DNA from 4 places in the Rahnella sp. CJA17(1/100) genome. Region 1 is predicted to be linked to each of the others. Evidence: predicted binding sites of a transcription regulator. Region 1 holds the regulator's gene; each other region holds the start of a gene.
The links. The regulator PurR, encoded in region 1, represses purine synthesis genes. The targets are predictions, from matches to a motif close to CANGCAAACGTTTGCNTG.
Positions count from the first base shown of each region.

Region 2: a site for PurR is predicted at 1,152-1,169, ahead of AACU55_RS21350 (amino acid aminotransferase). Genes of this name have one in related genera too.
Region 3: a site for PurR is predicted at 1,524-1,541, ahead of AACU55_RS24215 (NCS2 family permease). Genes of this name have one in related genera too.
Region 4: a site for PurR is predicted at 1,449-1,466, ahead of AACU55_RS18345 (L-serine ammonia-lyase). Genes of this name have one in related genera too.

Region 1 is NZ_CAWOJA010000044.1:415,353-418,549, forward strand. Features, by position in the region: gene punC (purine nucleoside transporter PunC) at 1-75, opposite strand, end outside; gene punR (DNA-binding transcriptional activator PunR) at 212-1,117, shown strand; gene purR (HTH-type transcriptional repressor PurR) at 1,155-2,180, opposite strand; gene cydH (cytochrome bd-I oxidase subunit CydH) at 2,514-2,603, shown strand; gene AACU55_RS18845 (C40 family peptidase) at 2,769-3,197, opposite strand, start outside.
Region 2 is NZ_CAWOJA010000064.1:154,217-157,413, forward strand. Features, by position in the region: gene ompC (porin OmpC) at 1-991, shown strand, start outside; gene AACU55_RS21350 (amino acid aminotransferase) at 1,233-2,423, shown strand; gene AACU55_RS21355 (MBL fold metallo-hydrolase) at 2,509-3,156, opposite strand.
Region 3 is NZ_CAWOJA010000083.1:155,219-158,415, reverse strand. Features, by position in the region: gene AACU55_RS24225 (putative bifunctional diguanylate cyclase/phosphodiesterase) at 1-310, opposite strand, end outside; gene AACU55_RS24220 (glutathione S-transferase family protein) at 579-1,247, shown strand; gene AACU55_RS24215 (NCS2 family permease) at 1,657-3,024, shown strand.
Region 4 is NZ_CAWOJA010000044.1:305,137-308,333, forward strand. Features, by position in the region: gene AACU55_RS18345 (L-serine ammonia-lyase) at 57-1,421, opposite strand; gene AACU55_RS18350 (CoA pyrophosphatase) at 1,629-2,231, opposite strand; gene pabB (aminodeoxychorismate synthase component 1) at 2,228-3,197, opposite strand, start outside.

The DNA.
Region 1 (3,197 bases):
ATACATATCAGTGGCTAAAAAGCCCAGCATGCTCAGTCCCGCGAGATAGAGCATAAATCCAAAGGAGGGTTTCATTATCGTCTCGTTAATTTATTTATTGCAGATGATGTGATGCAGATTACATACCGGAGGCGGAGTTTAACGCTTTGATAACAGGCTTGTGAAACGCTAATATTTGCACTCTGCTATCAAAAATATTGAAGGCTGAATTATGTGGTCAGAATACGCCCTTGAAGTGGTAGATGCCGTGGCAAGAACGGGTAGTTTTAGTGCGGCAGCGCAAGATTTGCACCGCGTGCCTTCTGCTATAAGCTATACCGTCCGTCAGCTTGAGCAGTGGCTGGCCGTGCCGTTGTTTGAACGTCGCCATCGTGACGTGGTACTGACGCCTGCGGGAAAGGTTTTTGTCGATGAAGCGCGGATTCTGACAAAAAAAATGATAGCCACGCGCCGGCAGTGTCAGCAGGTGGCGAACGGCTGGCGCGGCGAATTACGTGTGGCGGTTGACCGGATTGTAAAACCCGCACGGACACGGCGTCTGGTGCTCGATTTCTACCGCCATTTTGCGGACACCGAACTCATTATTCACTCAGAAGTGTTTAATGGTGTCTGGGATGCGCTGGTTGACGGGCGGGCAGACGTGGCGATCGGTGCTACACGCGCGATACCGGTTGGCGGGGGCTTCAGTTTTCGTGACATGGGATTTATGGACTGGCATTGCGTCGTCAGCCCGCAACATCCGCTGGCGCAGTTATCCGGCGCGCTGAATGATGATGAGTTGCGGCCTTATCCTGCACTCTGTCTGGAAGACACCTCCCGGACATTGCCTAAGCGGGATACATGGACGCTGGATAACCAGCGGCGGCTGGTCGTGCCAGACTGGACCTGCGCGCTGGAATGCCTGACCGAGGGCTTATGCGTGGGTATGATGCCGGTTCATCGCGTCACGCCGTGGATAGAACAGAAAAAGTTGCAGGTGCTGACGCTGGAAAATACGTTTCCCGACAGCCCGTGTTGCCTGACGTGGGATCAAAGCAATCCGTCACCCTCGCTGGCCTGGTTGCTGGAATATATGGGCGATACAGAAACCATGAATCAGGAATGGCTGCGTGATTAGAAAAAAAACGCCTGCATCTGCAGGCGTTCGATATCTGTTAACGGCGGTAATCGCGGTACGGACCATCGGCTACGGAACGGCGTTCGACCAGTTTCGGATGCACCTCAATGGTCTGAGACTCTTCACGCTTACTGACAATTCTGTCCAGCAACATGGTAAAGGCCATTTCACCCAGACGTTCTTTCGGCTGATGCACGGTTGTCAGCGCGGGGGAGAAGTAACGGGCGTTACGCACATTGTCGTAACCGATCACGGAAATATCCTGAGGAACGCGCAGGCCCAGTTCGTCTGCGGCACAGATTGCGCCCATTGCCATCACATCGCCACCACAGAATACGGCAGTCGGGCGGTGCTTCTGCATCAGAATTTTATGCATCGCCTGATAGCCCGATTCCGGCTCGAAATCGCCCTGAACTACCCATTCGTCACGCAGCGGAATATTGGCTTCAGTCAGTGCTTTCACAAAACCCTGGAAGCGGCCACCGCCGGTATTACGTGCCAGTTGGCCCGGGATCACCCCAATATCACGATGACCGCGTTCAATCAGATAACGCCCGGCCATGTAACCCCCTTCGAAAGCATTATCAATAATGCTGTCGGTGAAGTTCTTACGCGCTTCGCCCCAGTCCATGACCACCATTGGGATCGAACGGTGCTCCTCGAGCATATTGAGCAACTCATCAGGATATTCCGCGCACATCACCAGCAAGCCATCGACGCGTTTTTGCGCCAGCATTTGCAGGTAGGCTTGTTGTTTCTCCAGATTATTATGCGAGTTACACAAAATCAGCGTATAGCCTTTGGAGAAGCAGCTGTTTTCTACGGCTTCAATCACTTCGGCAAAATAGGGCGCTTCGCTGGAGGTGGCAAGCAGACCGATCGTTTTGGTGTTATTGACCTTCAGACTGCGGGCTACAGCACTCGGCGAGTAATGTAACTCTTTGATTGCAAGGAGAACCGCTTCTTTGGTTTCTTCGGCGACGAAACGTGTTTTATTGATGACGTGCGACACGGTTGTAGTGGAAACGCCAGCGCGCTTTGCGACATCTTTAATCGTTGCCATGTAAACAATGACTCCTGAACTCACGTGTTTCAGCACGTTAGCATTATGTTAATCGTTTGCTTGCGTGGATCTCACTGCTGGCTTCTAAAAGGGCAGTGAAATCGTTGGGTGGATTCTTCAGAATGAGGCGTGAAATGCTCTCGGGTGAAATCAACCAGCACACAGGCGTGTTAACCGACAATTTTCTCTTATAATGCAGGAAAGTGGAAGTAAAATTCTCAGGGATACATTGTCATTCAGCACAAGATTTTAAATGTTAATTATGCGAAAATGCGTTGGCACACAATTAGTGTGGCTTAAAAAATGCCACAATTTGATCCGAAAGGGGGTTTGATGGACAGCAACCTGAAATTATCGTTGATCACCACGGTATGCGCTTTGCTTATGATTATCGCTTTCAGCTTCACTGCGGTGATGAACTGATTCAGTAAGTGAACCGCTATAAAAAAGGGCGATTCCTGTTACAGGAATCGCCCTTTTCAATTTTACGCAGTGGCCGTTACCGCCGATACTCTTCCCTGCAGAAACTCTTCGTTAAATGCTATTCAATGGCTGATTAGCGAAACTTCAGACTTAACGAATTGTTTATTATCGGATCGTTTTCGGCGTCATTACCCGGCGTGCACCCACATAATGATCTTGCCAGTAATCGTCGCCGAGAGAGGTGATTTTAATGTCTTCGCCCGTTCTTGGAGACTGAATAAACTTGCCGTTCCCCACGTAAACACCAACATGGTCTGCTGCGCCGCGGTTATTGATTCTGAAGAACACCAGATCACCGCTTTCAAGTTCGCCGCGTTTGACCGGAGCCGCATCGCGCAGGTGATACATTTCATTCGCTGTGCGTGGCATCTTAATACGGATCAAATCTTTGTAGGCGTAATAAACTAAGCCGCTGCAATCAAAACCGGTATTCGGCGAGGTTCCGCCCCAGCGATACGGTTTTCCTACCTGATGCATCAGTTTGGTCATCGCCGTTTGCTGGGCATGCTGATAGCGTTTTTTATGCGTTGCACT
Region 2 (3,197 bases), on a different contig from region 1:
ACGTCACACCTTCTCTGACAATGCTGGCGACGATGGCGACCAGACCTATGTCCGTTTCGGCTTCAAAGGCGAAACTCAAATTAATGACCAACTGACCGGTTACGGCCAGTGGGAATACAACGTTCAGGCTAACCATGCAGAAAGCGCTGGCGACGAAGGCAACAAAACTCGTCTGGGCTTCGCAGGTCTGAAATTCGGTGATGCAGGTTCTTTCGACTACGGTCGTAACTACGGCGTAATCTACGACGTAATGTCCTACACCGACCAATTGCCAATCTATGGCGATGACACCATGTACCAGAACAACGACAACTTCATGATTGGTCGTGGTAATGGCATGGCAACTTACCGTAACAGCAACTTCTTCGGTCTGGTTGATGGCCTGAGCTTCGCTGTACAGTACCAGGGCAAAAACGACGAAGGTCGTGACAGCCGTGGCGCAGTTGATTCCAATGGCGACGGCTGGGGTACTTCTGCCGCTTACGCTATCGGCAACTCAGGTGTTAGCATCACTGGTGCTTACTTCTCTTCTAACCGTACTGTTACTCAGAAACAAGACGGCACTGGCGACAAAGCTGACGCATACGCATTCGGCGCTAAATACGACGCTAACAACCTGTACCTGGCAACCTTCTACGGTGAATCACGTAACACCACCGATTACGGTAACCCGGATGCAATTGCTAACAAAACTCAGAACTTCGAAGTTGTTGCTCAGTACCAGTTCGATTTCGGTCTGCGCCCATCTATCGCATACCTGCAGTCTAAAGGTAAGAGCCTGAACGGTTTCACCAACAACGGTTCTACCTACGCTGGCGGCGATGCTGACTTGGTTAAATATGTAGAAGTTGGTACTTACTACTACTTCAACAAAAACATGTCTACCTATGTTGACTACAAAATCAACCTGCTGGACGACAACAGCTACACCAAAGCAGCGGGTCGCAGCACTGACGACATCGTGGGTGTTGGTCTGCAATACCAGTTCTAATATCACTTAACGATGCGCTTACGGGCGCATCAAAGTGGATATCAAGGCAGAGCTTCGGCTCTGCCTTATGCATTTCTGAGTCTTGAAAAGACCGCTTTTCCACCCTCGCCTATAAAATATTTTAATCTCCCACGCCTTCTCACAACTCTGTTTTCTTTTTGCCGCAAACGGTTGGCAAAAGGGGGCGCTGGCGTTACCCTGATGGCCTCTTTCGTAATATCAGGCTATGGAATTTTCCGACATGTTTGAAAAAATCACTGCAGCACCTGCTGACCCTATCCTGGGTCTTACCGATCTTTTCCGCGCTGACGACCGCTCTAATAAAATCAATCTGGGGATTGGTGTTTATAAAGACGAAACAGGTAAAACGCCGGTTCTGGCCAGCGTGAAAAAAGCCGAACAGTTCCTGTTGGAAAATGAAACCACTAAAACCTATCTGAGTATCGACGGGTTGCCTGATTTTGCCCGTTGTACACAGGAACTGCTGTTTGGCAAAGACAGCACGGTTATTGCTGATAAACGGGCACGCACCGCACAGACTCCGGGCGGCACTGGCGCTCTGCGTATCGCAGCAGATTTCATCGCTACGCAAACCAGCGCCAGACGCGTGTGGGTCAGTAATCCGAGCTGGCCGAACCATAAAGGTGTGTTCTCTGCTTCCGGTCTGGAAGTTGTGGAATACAATTACTATGACGCCGCAAATCACAGCCTTGATTTCGATGGCATGCTGAAAAGCCTGAGCGAAGCGAAAGCAGGCGACGTGGTGCTGTTCCATGGCTGCTGTCACAATCCAACCGGTATCGATCCTACGGAAGAACAATGGGCACAGCTGGCAGAATTGTCGGTGAGCAACGGCTGGTTACCGTTGTTCGACTTCGCCTATCAGGGCTTTGCAAAAGGTCTGGAAGAAGATGCGGCGGGTCTGCGCCTGTTCGTGGCAAAACATAAGGAATTGCTGGTCGCCAGTTCTTACTCGAAGAACTTCGGCTTATACAATGAACGCGTAGGTGCTTGTACGTTAGTCGCAGCCGATGAAGAAACTGCCGGTCGCGCTTTCAGCCAAATGAAATCGGTTATCCGTGCAAACTACTCCAACCCGCCGTCACACGGTGCTGCGGTTGTAGCCACCATACTGGGTAACGAAGCTTTGCGCACGCTGTGGGAGCAGGAACTAAGCGATATGCGCCTGCGTATCCATCGTATGCGCCAGCTATTCGTCAGCACCTTGCAGGAAAAAGGCGCTCAACAGGATTTCAGCTTTATTATTAACCAGAACGGGATGTTCTCTTTCAGCGGCCTGACCAAAGATCAGGTATTGCGTTTACGTGATGAATTCGGCGTGTACGCGGTGAACTCCGGCCGTATCAACGTTGCCGGCATCACGCTCGAAAATATGGCACCGCTGTGTGAAGCCATCGTCGCCGTACTGTAAAAGATAAGCAGTGTTGCTCAATTAAAAAAGCCCGTCAGGTATCCTGACGGGCTTTTTGTTTTTTGCTGATAAACAGCAAACGTAATTACCAGACCGGCATTTCATCCTGCAGGAACGGGTTCGTTTTACGCTCATAACCAAAGTCTGACATCGGGCCATGACCGGGAATAAAGACCATGTCATCGCCGAGCGGTAATAATTTCGTTTTGATGGAATGAATCAGCGCCTGATGGTCACCACGCGGGAAATCACTGCGGCCTACGCCACCCTTGAAAATCACATCACCAGAAACGGCAATTCGCGCTTTATCATTGATGAAGACAATATGCCCCGGCGTATGGCCTGGACAATGCAACACGGATAAGATTTCTTCACCAACACTCACTGAATCCCCTTCTTCCAGCCAGGTATCCGGCGTCAGCGGGTCACAATGGTCGAGGCCAAACATCTGGCTTTGGGTCGGTAACGCATCCAGCAGGAATTCATCTTCTTTTTGTGGCCCGATAACCGGTACCTGATAGTGCGCAGCCAGTTCTGCTGCGGCACCCACGTGATCAAGATGTCCGTGAGTCAGCAAAATTTGCGTAACCAATACACCTTTGGCAGAAACTTCCTGGATGATCCTGGCGGCTTCACCGCCCGGATCAACAATGGCGGCCTGATTGGTTTTAGCACACCAAATCAGTGAGCAGTTTTGGCTGAACGCCGTGACGGTAATAAGATGGGTTTTCATAGAGCTCCACAAAATGGCCTGCACATTCCGGCAGGCCATTA
Region 3 (3,197 bases), on a different contig from region 1:
TGGGTAACTCCTCAAGGCATACCAGCCACAGCGCAAAAGCTGAGGAAATGATGGCAATCAGCATAGAAAGCAGGGTAATTAAAGGGTCGTAACCCATTGGCATCGAAGCATTAAAGGCCAGCATGCCGATAAAATGCATCGACCAGATGCCGATACCCATTGCAATGGCGCCACCTGTTAACCAAAGTCGGGAAGCCTTTCCCTCTGTGGTGGCAACCCGGCCTGCCATATCAAGCGCGGTATAAGAGGCAAGCATTGCAACAATGAACGAAAACATTACAAGCACATTGTTGTAATTACTGGAAAACATGTGAGGCTCCACCAACAGAGAGTCGAAAGCGACGGGTTGATTTGTTATCCGGCGATAATGGCATTAAGCCTTATTAAAGGCGAACGAAGTTGCGATAATTTTTTTGGCATAATTAAGATTAATCCGTAAGTGATTTTAATCAAATAAAAAGATTTTTGATAAATTAACCCTGAAGAAAGTCAGGGTTATTAAAACGAATCTGATACGCGCTTTGAAAGTGTTGTCTATAGTTAACAAATAATTAATTGAAAAAGGACAGAAGACTTTTATGCTAACTGTGCATCATTTGGATAATTCCCGTTCACAGCGAATCTTATGGATGCTCGAAGAATTGGGCGTCCCTTACGAAATCAAATGTTATCAGCGGGATAAAGGAACCATGCTGGCGCCGCCATCGCTGAAAAAAGTCCATCCTCTGGGCAAGTCACCGGTGCTGGAAGACAACGGGCTGATCCTTGCGGAATCTGGCGCCATCATTGAATACCTGCAGGAAGTGTACGATGAGGCGGGCACGCTGAAACCCACGGCGTTTGCTGAGCATCAGCAGTATCGCTACTGGATGCACTACGCTGAAGGTTCTCTGATGCCTTTGCTGGTGATGAAGCTGATTTTTAGCCGTCTGGGTAAACCGCCGATGCCGTGGCTCATCCGTCCGATTGCCGGCGCCATAGGACAGGGCGTGCAGAAGAATTATCTGGATAAGCAGATTTATACGCATATGGATTATCTTGAACAGCATCTGAGTACACATCCTTATTTCGCCGGTCAACAGTTCAGCGCGGCAGATATTCAGATGAGTTTCCCGATAGAGGCGATCAATGCCCGCGCCGGACTGGAAAAATATCCTCTGCTGAAGGCCTGGTTATCGAATGTCACCGCGCGTCCGGCATATCAGAAAGTGCTGGAAAACGGCGGTTCGTTTAATATTTTGCGTTAATTTCTTATCCATTTTTTATATTTTCAGGCGTTCATTGCGGGCTGAGTTTTACGTAATAAACGTCTTATAAAAGATAAACCACAATAAATACCCTGTTATTTATTTCCCTTCTTTCCCCTCCTTGTTTGTCTCTTTTTCTGCCACCGGATAAATTTCCACCACAACCGCGTTTTTATTGACCAGACAACGGTAAATTGTTGTCATTCACGGTTGATGTACGGCGGTTAAAGGCAGGATAATCGTTTGCGTAATTTTTTGTCCTGCCACACGCGATGCGAGTTAAACGTTTGCCTTGCCGTTCTGACGCCGTTTTCGGCGATTTCAGGCGACAAATAAGGAAGTGAACGTGCAGAAACGGTTTCATAATGACCACGCCGGCTAATCAGTAAAGACATTCAGAGGATTTTCCATGTCGAGTCAACAACCTCAAGCTGGCCGCGCAGTTGCGCCAAAAGGCCCGCTTGATGCTTTTTTCAAAATCAGTGCGCGTGGCAGTAACGTCCGCCAGGAAGTTATCGCTGGCTTAACCACCTTTCTGGCGATGGTCTATTCGGTGATTGTCGTGCCCTCGATGCTCGGCAAAGCGGGCTTCTCGCCAACCGCAGTGTTTGTCGCGACCTGTCTGGTCGCCGGTTTCGGCTCCCTGCTGATGGGGCTGTGGGCGAATTTGCCGCTGGCGATTGGTTGCGCCATTTCTCTGACTGCTTTTACCGCGTTTAGTCTGGTTCTCGGCCAGCACATCAGCGTACCGGTGGCGCTCGGCGCGGTATTTCTGATGGGCGTGTTGTTCACCATTATCTCGGTGACCGGCATCCGTTCGTGGATTTTGCGCAATCTGCCAACCGGCGTTGCGCACGGTACCGGTATTGGTATCGGCCTGTTCCTGTTACTGATCGCCGCCAATGGCGTCGGTCTGGTGGTGAAAAACCCGCTGGACGGCTTACCGGTGGCACTCGGCGCATTTACCTCATTCCCGGTCGTGATGACGTTGCTTGGTCTGGCGGTGATTTTTGGCCTGGAGAAACTGCGCGTTCCGGGCGGCATCTTGCTGGTGATTATCGCGATTTCCATTATCGGCCTGATCTTCGATCCAACAGTGAAATATCAGGGTTTATTCGCCATGCCTTCTCTGGCGGGGGCTGACGGTAAATCGGTGATTTTCGATCTCGATATTCTGGGTGCAATGAAAGCAGCTGTATTGCCCAGCGTGCTGGCACTGGTGATGACAGCGGTGTTTGATGCCACCGGCACCATCCGCGCTGTCGCCGGACAGGCAAACTTACTGGATGAAAACGGCCAGATCATCAGCGGCGGTAAAGCCCTGACGGCTGACTCCGTGAGCAGTATTTTCGCCTCCCTGGTTGGCGCATCTCCGGCAGCGGTTTATATCGAATCGGCAGCCGGTACGGCGGCGGGCGGCAAAACCGGTCTGACGGCTACCGTCGTCGGTGTGCTGTTCCTGCTGATGTTGTTCCTCTCTCCGCTGTCTTATCTGGTACCGGCTTACGCCACCGCACCCGCGCTGATGTACGTGGGTTTGCTGATGCTCAGTAATGTCACCAAACTGGATTTCAATGATTTCGTGGATGCGATGTCAGGGTTACTGTGCGCAGTATTTATCGTTCTGACCTGTAACATCGTCACCGGTATTATGCTCGGTTTCAGCGCACTGGTGATTGGACGCATCTTCTCCGGCGAATGGCGAAAACTGAACATCGGCACGGTGATTATCGCCGTAGCGTTAGTGGTGTTTTATGCGGGCGGATGGGCGATTTGATCTGTTTGCTCCCTCCCCTGCGAAGGGGAGGGTTGGGGTGGGGTATTAATGACGAATCAGTAGGTTGAAGTGTGCTTTGGCATGAGTTTTGTCATTAAAACCCCCTCCCGTCCTCCCCCTTCGCAGGGGGAGGAGCAAACCCTCTCTGATGTAACCGCACGCACTGATTTAAA
Region 4 (3,197 bases), 110 kb from region 1:
GTTGAAATTAATACAACCTGAAAATACCGCAGGAAGAGGTCATCTTTTCGACCGGATCAGTCGCACTGAACCTTAATCGCCAGACCGCCACGCGAGGTTTCCCGATATTTGGAATTCATATCTTTACCGGTTTCGTACATCGTCTCAATGACTTTATCCAGTGAAACTCTCGGCTCACTGGTGCGGCGTAATGCCATACGGGCGGCATTAATGGCTTTCACTGACGCGATGGCATTACGTTCGATGCACGGTACCTGAACTTGTCCGGCAACAGGGTCACAGGTTAATCCCAGATTGTGTTCCATGCCAATTTCGGCCGCAACGCACACCTGTTCCGGGCTGCCGCCCAGCAATTCCGTCAAGCCTGCCGCCGCCATTGAACAGGCTACGCCAACTTCGCCCTGACAGCCCACTTCCGCGCCTGAAATCGACGCATTCATTTTATACAGAATACCGATAGCACCGGAACTCAGGAAATAGCGCAGATAAATATCCGGGCTGACCGACTGAATGAACTGGTCATAATACGCCAGCACCGCAGGCACAATGCCGCATGCGCCGTTGGTGGGCGCCGTCACGACACGTCCGCCCGCCGCATTTTCTTCGTTAACCGCGAGGGCAAACATATTCACCCAGTCGATCACGTTCATCGGGTCACTGGAAAGTTTGTCGTTTGACACCAGCATCCGGCGCAGGGCAGAAGCACGACGCGGCACCCGCAACGGGCCAGGCAGAACGCCTTCGGTATTCAGGCCGCGATCGATACAGGCCTGCATGGTGTGCCAGATCTTCTCGAAATACTGCTCAATGTCCTGCTTACTGTGCTGCGCCAGCTCGTTTTTCATCACCAGGCCGGATAATGACAGCCCGGTTTCCTTACATTTTGCCAGCATTTCACTGGCCGAATTAAAGCTGTACGGCACCGCCACTTCATCCAGCACAGGCTGACCGAAATGCTCGTCATCAACGATAAAGCCGCCGCCGACCGAGTAATAGGTTTTGCTGTAAATCATCTTGTCGCCAGCAAAAGCGTGAATTTGCATGGCGTTTTCGTGACGCGGTAAATTCTCCCCGCGGAACACCATACCGGTATCACGTGGGAAATCGACTTCATGCTGGGTTCCGCCCAGCGGCAGACGCTCACGTTGCTCAACGTCGCGGATAAAATGCGGAATGCCGTCGATGTCGACGGTATCTGGCTGATTGCCCGCCAGACCTAAAATAATGGCGATATCTGTGTGGTGGCCTTTACCTGTCAGAGACAAAGAACCAAAAACGTCCACGGCGACACGCGTAACGGCAGGCATCATGCCCTTTTCCAGCAGGTCATCAGCGAACTGTTTGCCTGCTTTCATCGGGCCCAAAGTATGGGAACTGGAAGGGCCAATCCCGACCTTGAACATGTCGAAAACGCTAATCACGTCGAATACTCCTGTAATAGATTGCGGCAGGGAACGGGATCCCTGGCTTCCATAAATGAACCAACACCAGAGACAGCCCTTATGGACGGGTCTCTTGTTCTTATGGATAGACTTATAGTTTAAAAGGGCTGAGAGGCAAAAGTTTCATTTTTCGCATGAAATAAACTTATTTGATGCAAAAGTGTGATCGTAATGTAATCACTGAGCTCAGACTTCAACCTGCCGGGCCAACTGACGGATGATTCCCGCCGTCAGCCCCCAGACAAATTGTTGCTGATACCAGGACAGATAAACCCGGTGGTGAGTGCCTCTGCGGTGAATATCCAGAGGGTGATAACGAGCGAGATCAAAGGCTTCCCGCAGCGGCATTTCAAACAACTCGGCGACTTCATCTTCCGCGGGATGCAGTGGTACATCAACAGGCAACAGCCCGATAACCGGCGTGACCTGAAAACCGCTGCTGCTGTCCTGCGGCGACAGTGTGCCTAATATATGAACCTGTTCAGGGGGGATCGCGACCTCTTCATGCGCTTCGCGTAATGCGGTGGCAATAATTGAGGCATCGGAAGCATCTGCTGCACCACCGGGAAAGGCGACCTGGCCGGCGTGTTTACGCAACTGATCGGAGCGGCGCGTCAGTAAAAGGGTCGGTTCCGGACGGCAGATAATCGGGATCAACACAGCGGCGTGGCGGGTTCCGCGCAACGCCGCAGCAGGCAGGCGCGGCTGCTGCAATTGAAAACGCAGGATGAAATCTTCCACAGCAGGTGAAAACGTCTGTAAGGGCGCGTGTTGTTCCAGCAGCGTCACGGCTGTATTTCTCCTAATTCAGGCAGAATACGGGCAATCTTATCAAAAGTTTCCTGATATTCCGCCTGTTCCTGACTGTCAGCGACGATCCCGCCACCCGCCCAGCAGTAAATTTTGCCCTGTGCGGTGAGCAATGTGCGGATGGTGATATTGCTGTCCATCGTGCCGCAGCAACTCAGATATGCAATGCTGCCGCAATAGCCGTTGCGCCGTTGCGGTTCAAGTTCTTCGATAATTTCCATGGCACGCACTTTGGGCGCACCGGTAATGGAGCCACCGGGGAAACAGGCACGCAATAAGGCGCTGGCGTGACAGGTTTCGGGTAACCGGGCGGTGATCGTGCTGACCAGATGATGGACGGCGGGGAAGGGCTCCACAACGAACAGCTCCGGCACCCGCACACTGCCGGGTGTCGCCACGCGGCCAATATCGTTGCGCAGCAAGTCGACTATCATCAGGTTCTCGGCGCGATCCTTTTCCGATGCCGCCAGTCGTTCTGCCTGCTGCATATCCTCACTCGGATCTTCGCAGCGCGGCAGCGTTCCCTTAATCGGGCGGGTCTGGATTTCAGCGTCTTTCAGCCAGATGAAACGCTCAGGTGAAAGACAGACAACGGCATTTTCCGGCAGACGCAGAAACGCGGAGAAAGGGGCGCGGTTAGCCTGATTGAGGCGCAGGAAAGCCTGCCATTCATCGCCGCTGTATTCTGTCGAAAACCGCTGCGCCAGATTGATCTGATAGCAATCACCACTGTGAATATATTCCTGAATCTTACGGAATTTCTCACCGTATTCTTCGCGGCTCATATTTGCCCGCCACGGCGCATGTAAACGGAAAGGCGCAGGAGAAGGAACAGGTTGGTACTGGGCCAGCCAGCGTAAACGTTCAGAAATGTCACCCTGGCAAATCAGCGTCAGGCGCTGTAAATGGTGATCGGCAATCAGCGCCCAGTCATAAATCCCTACC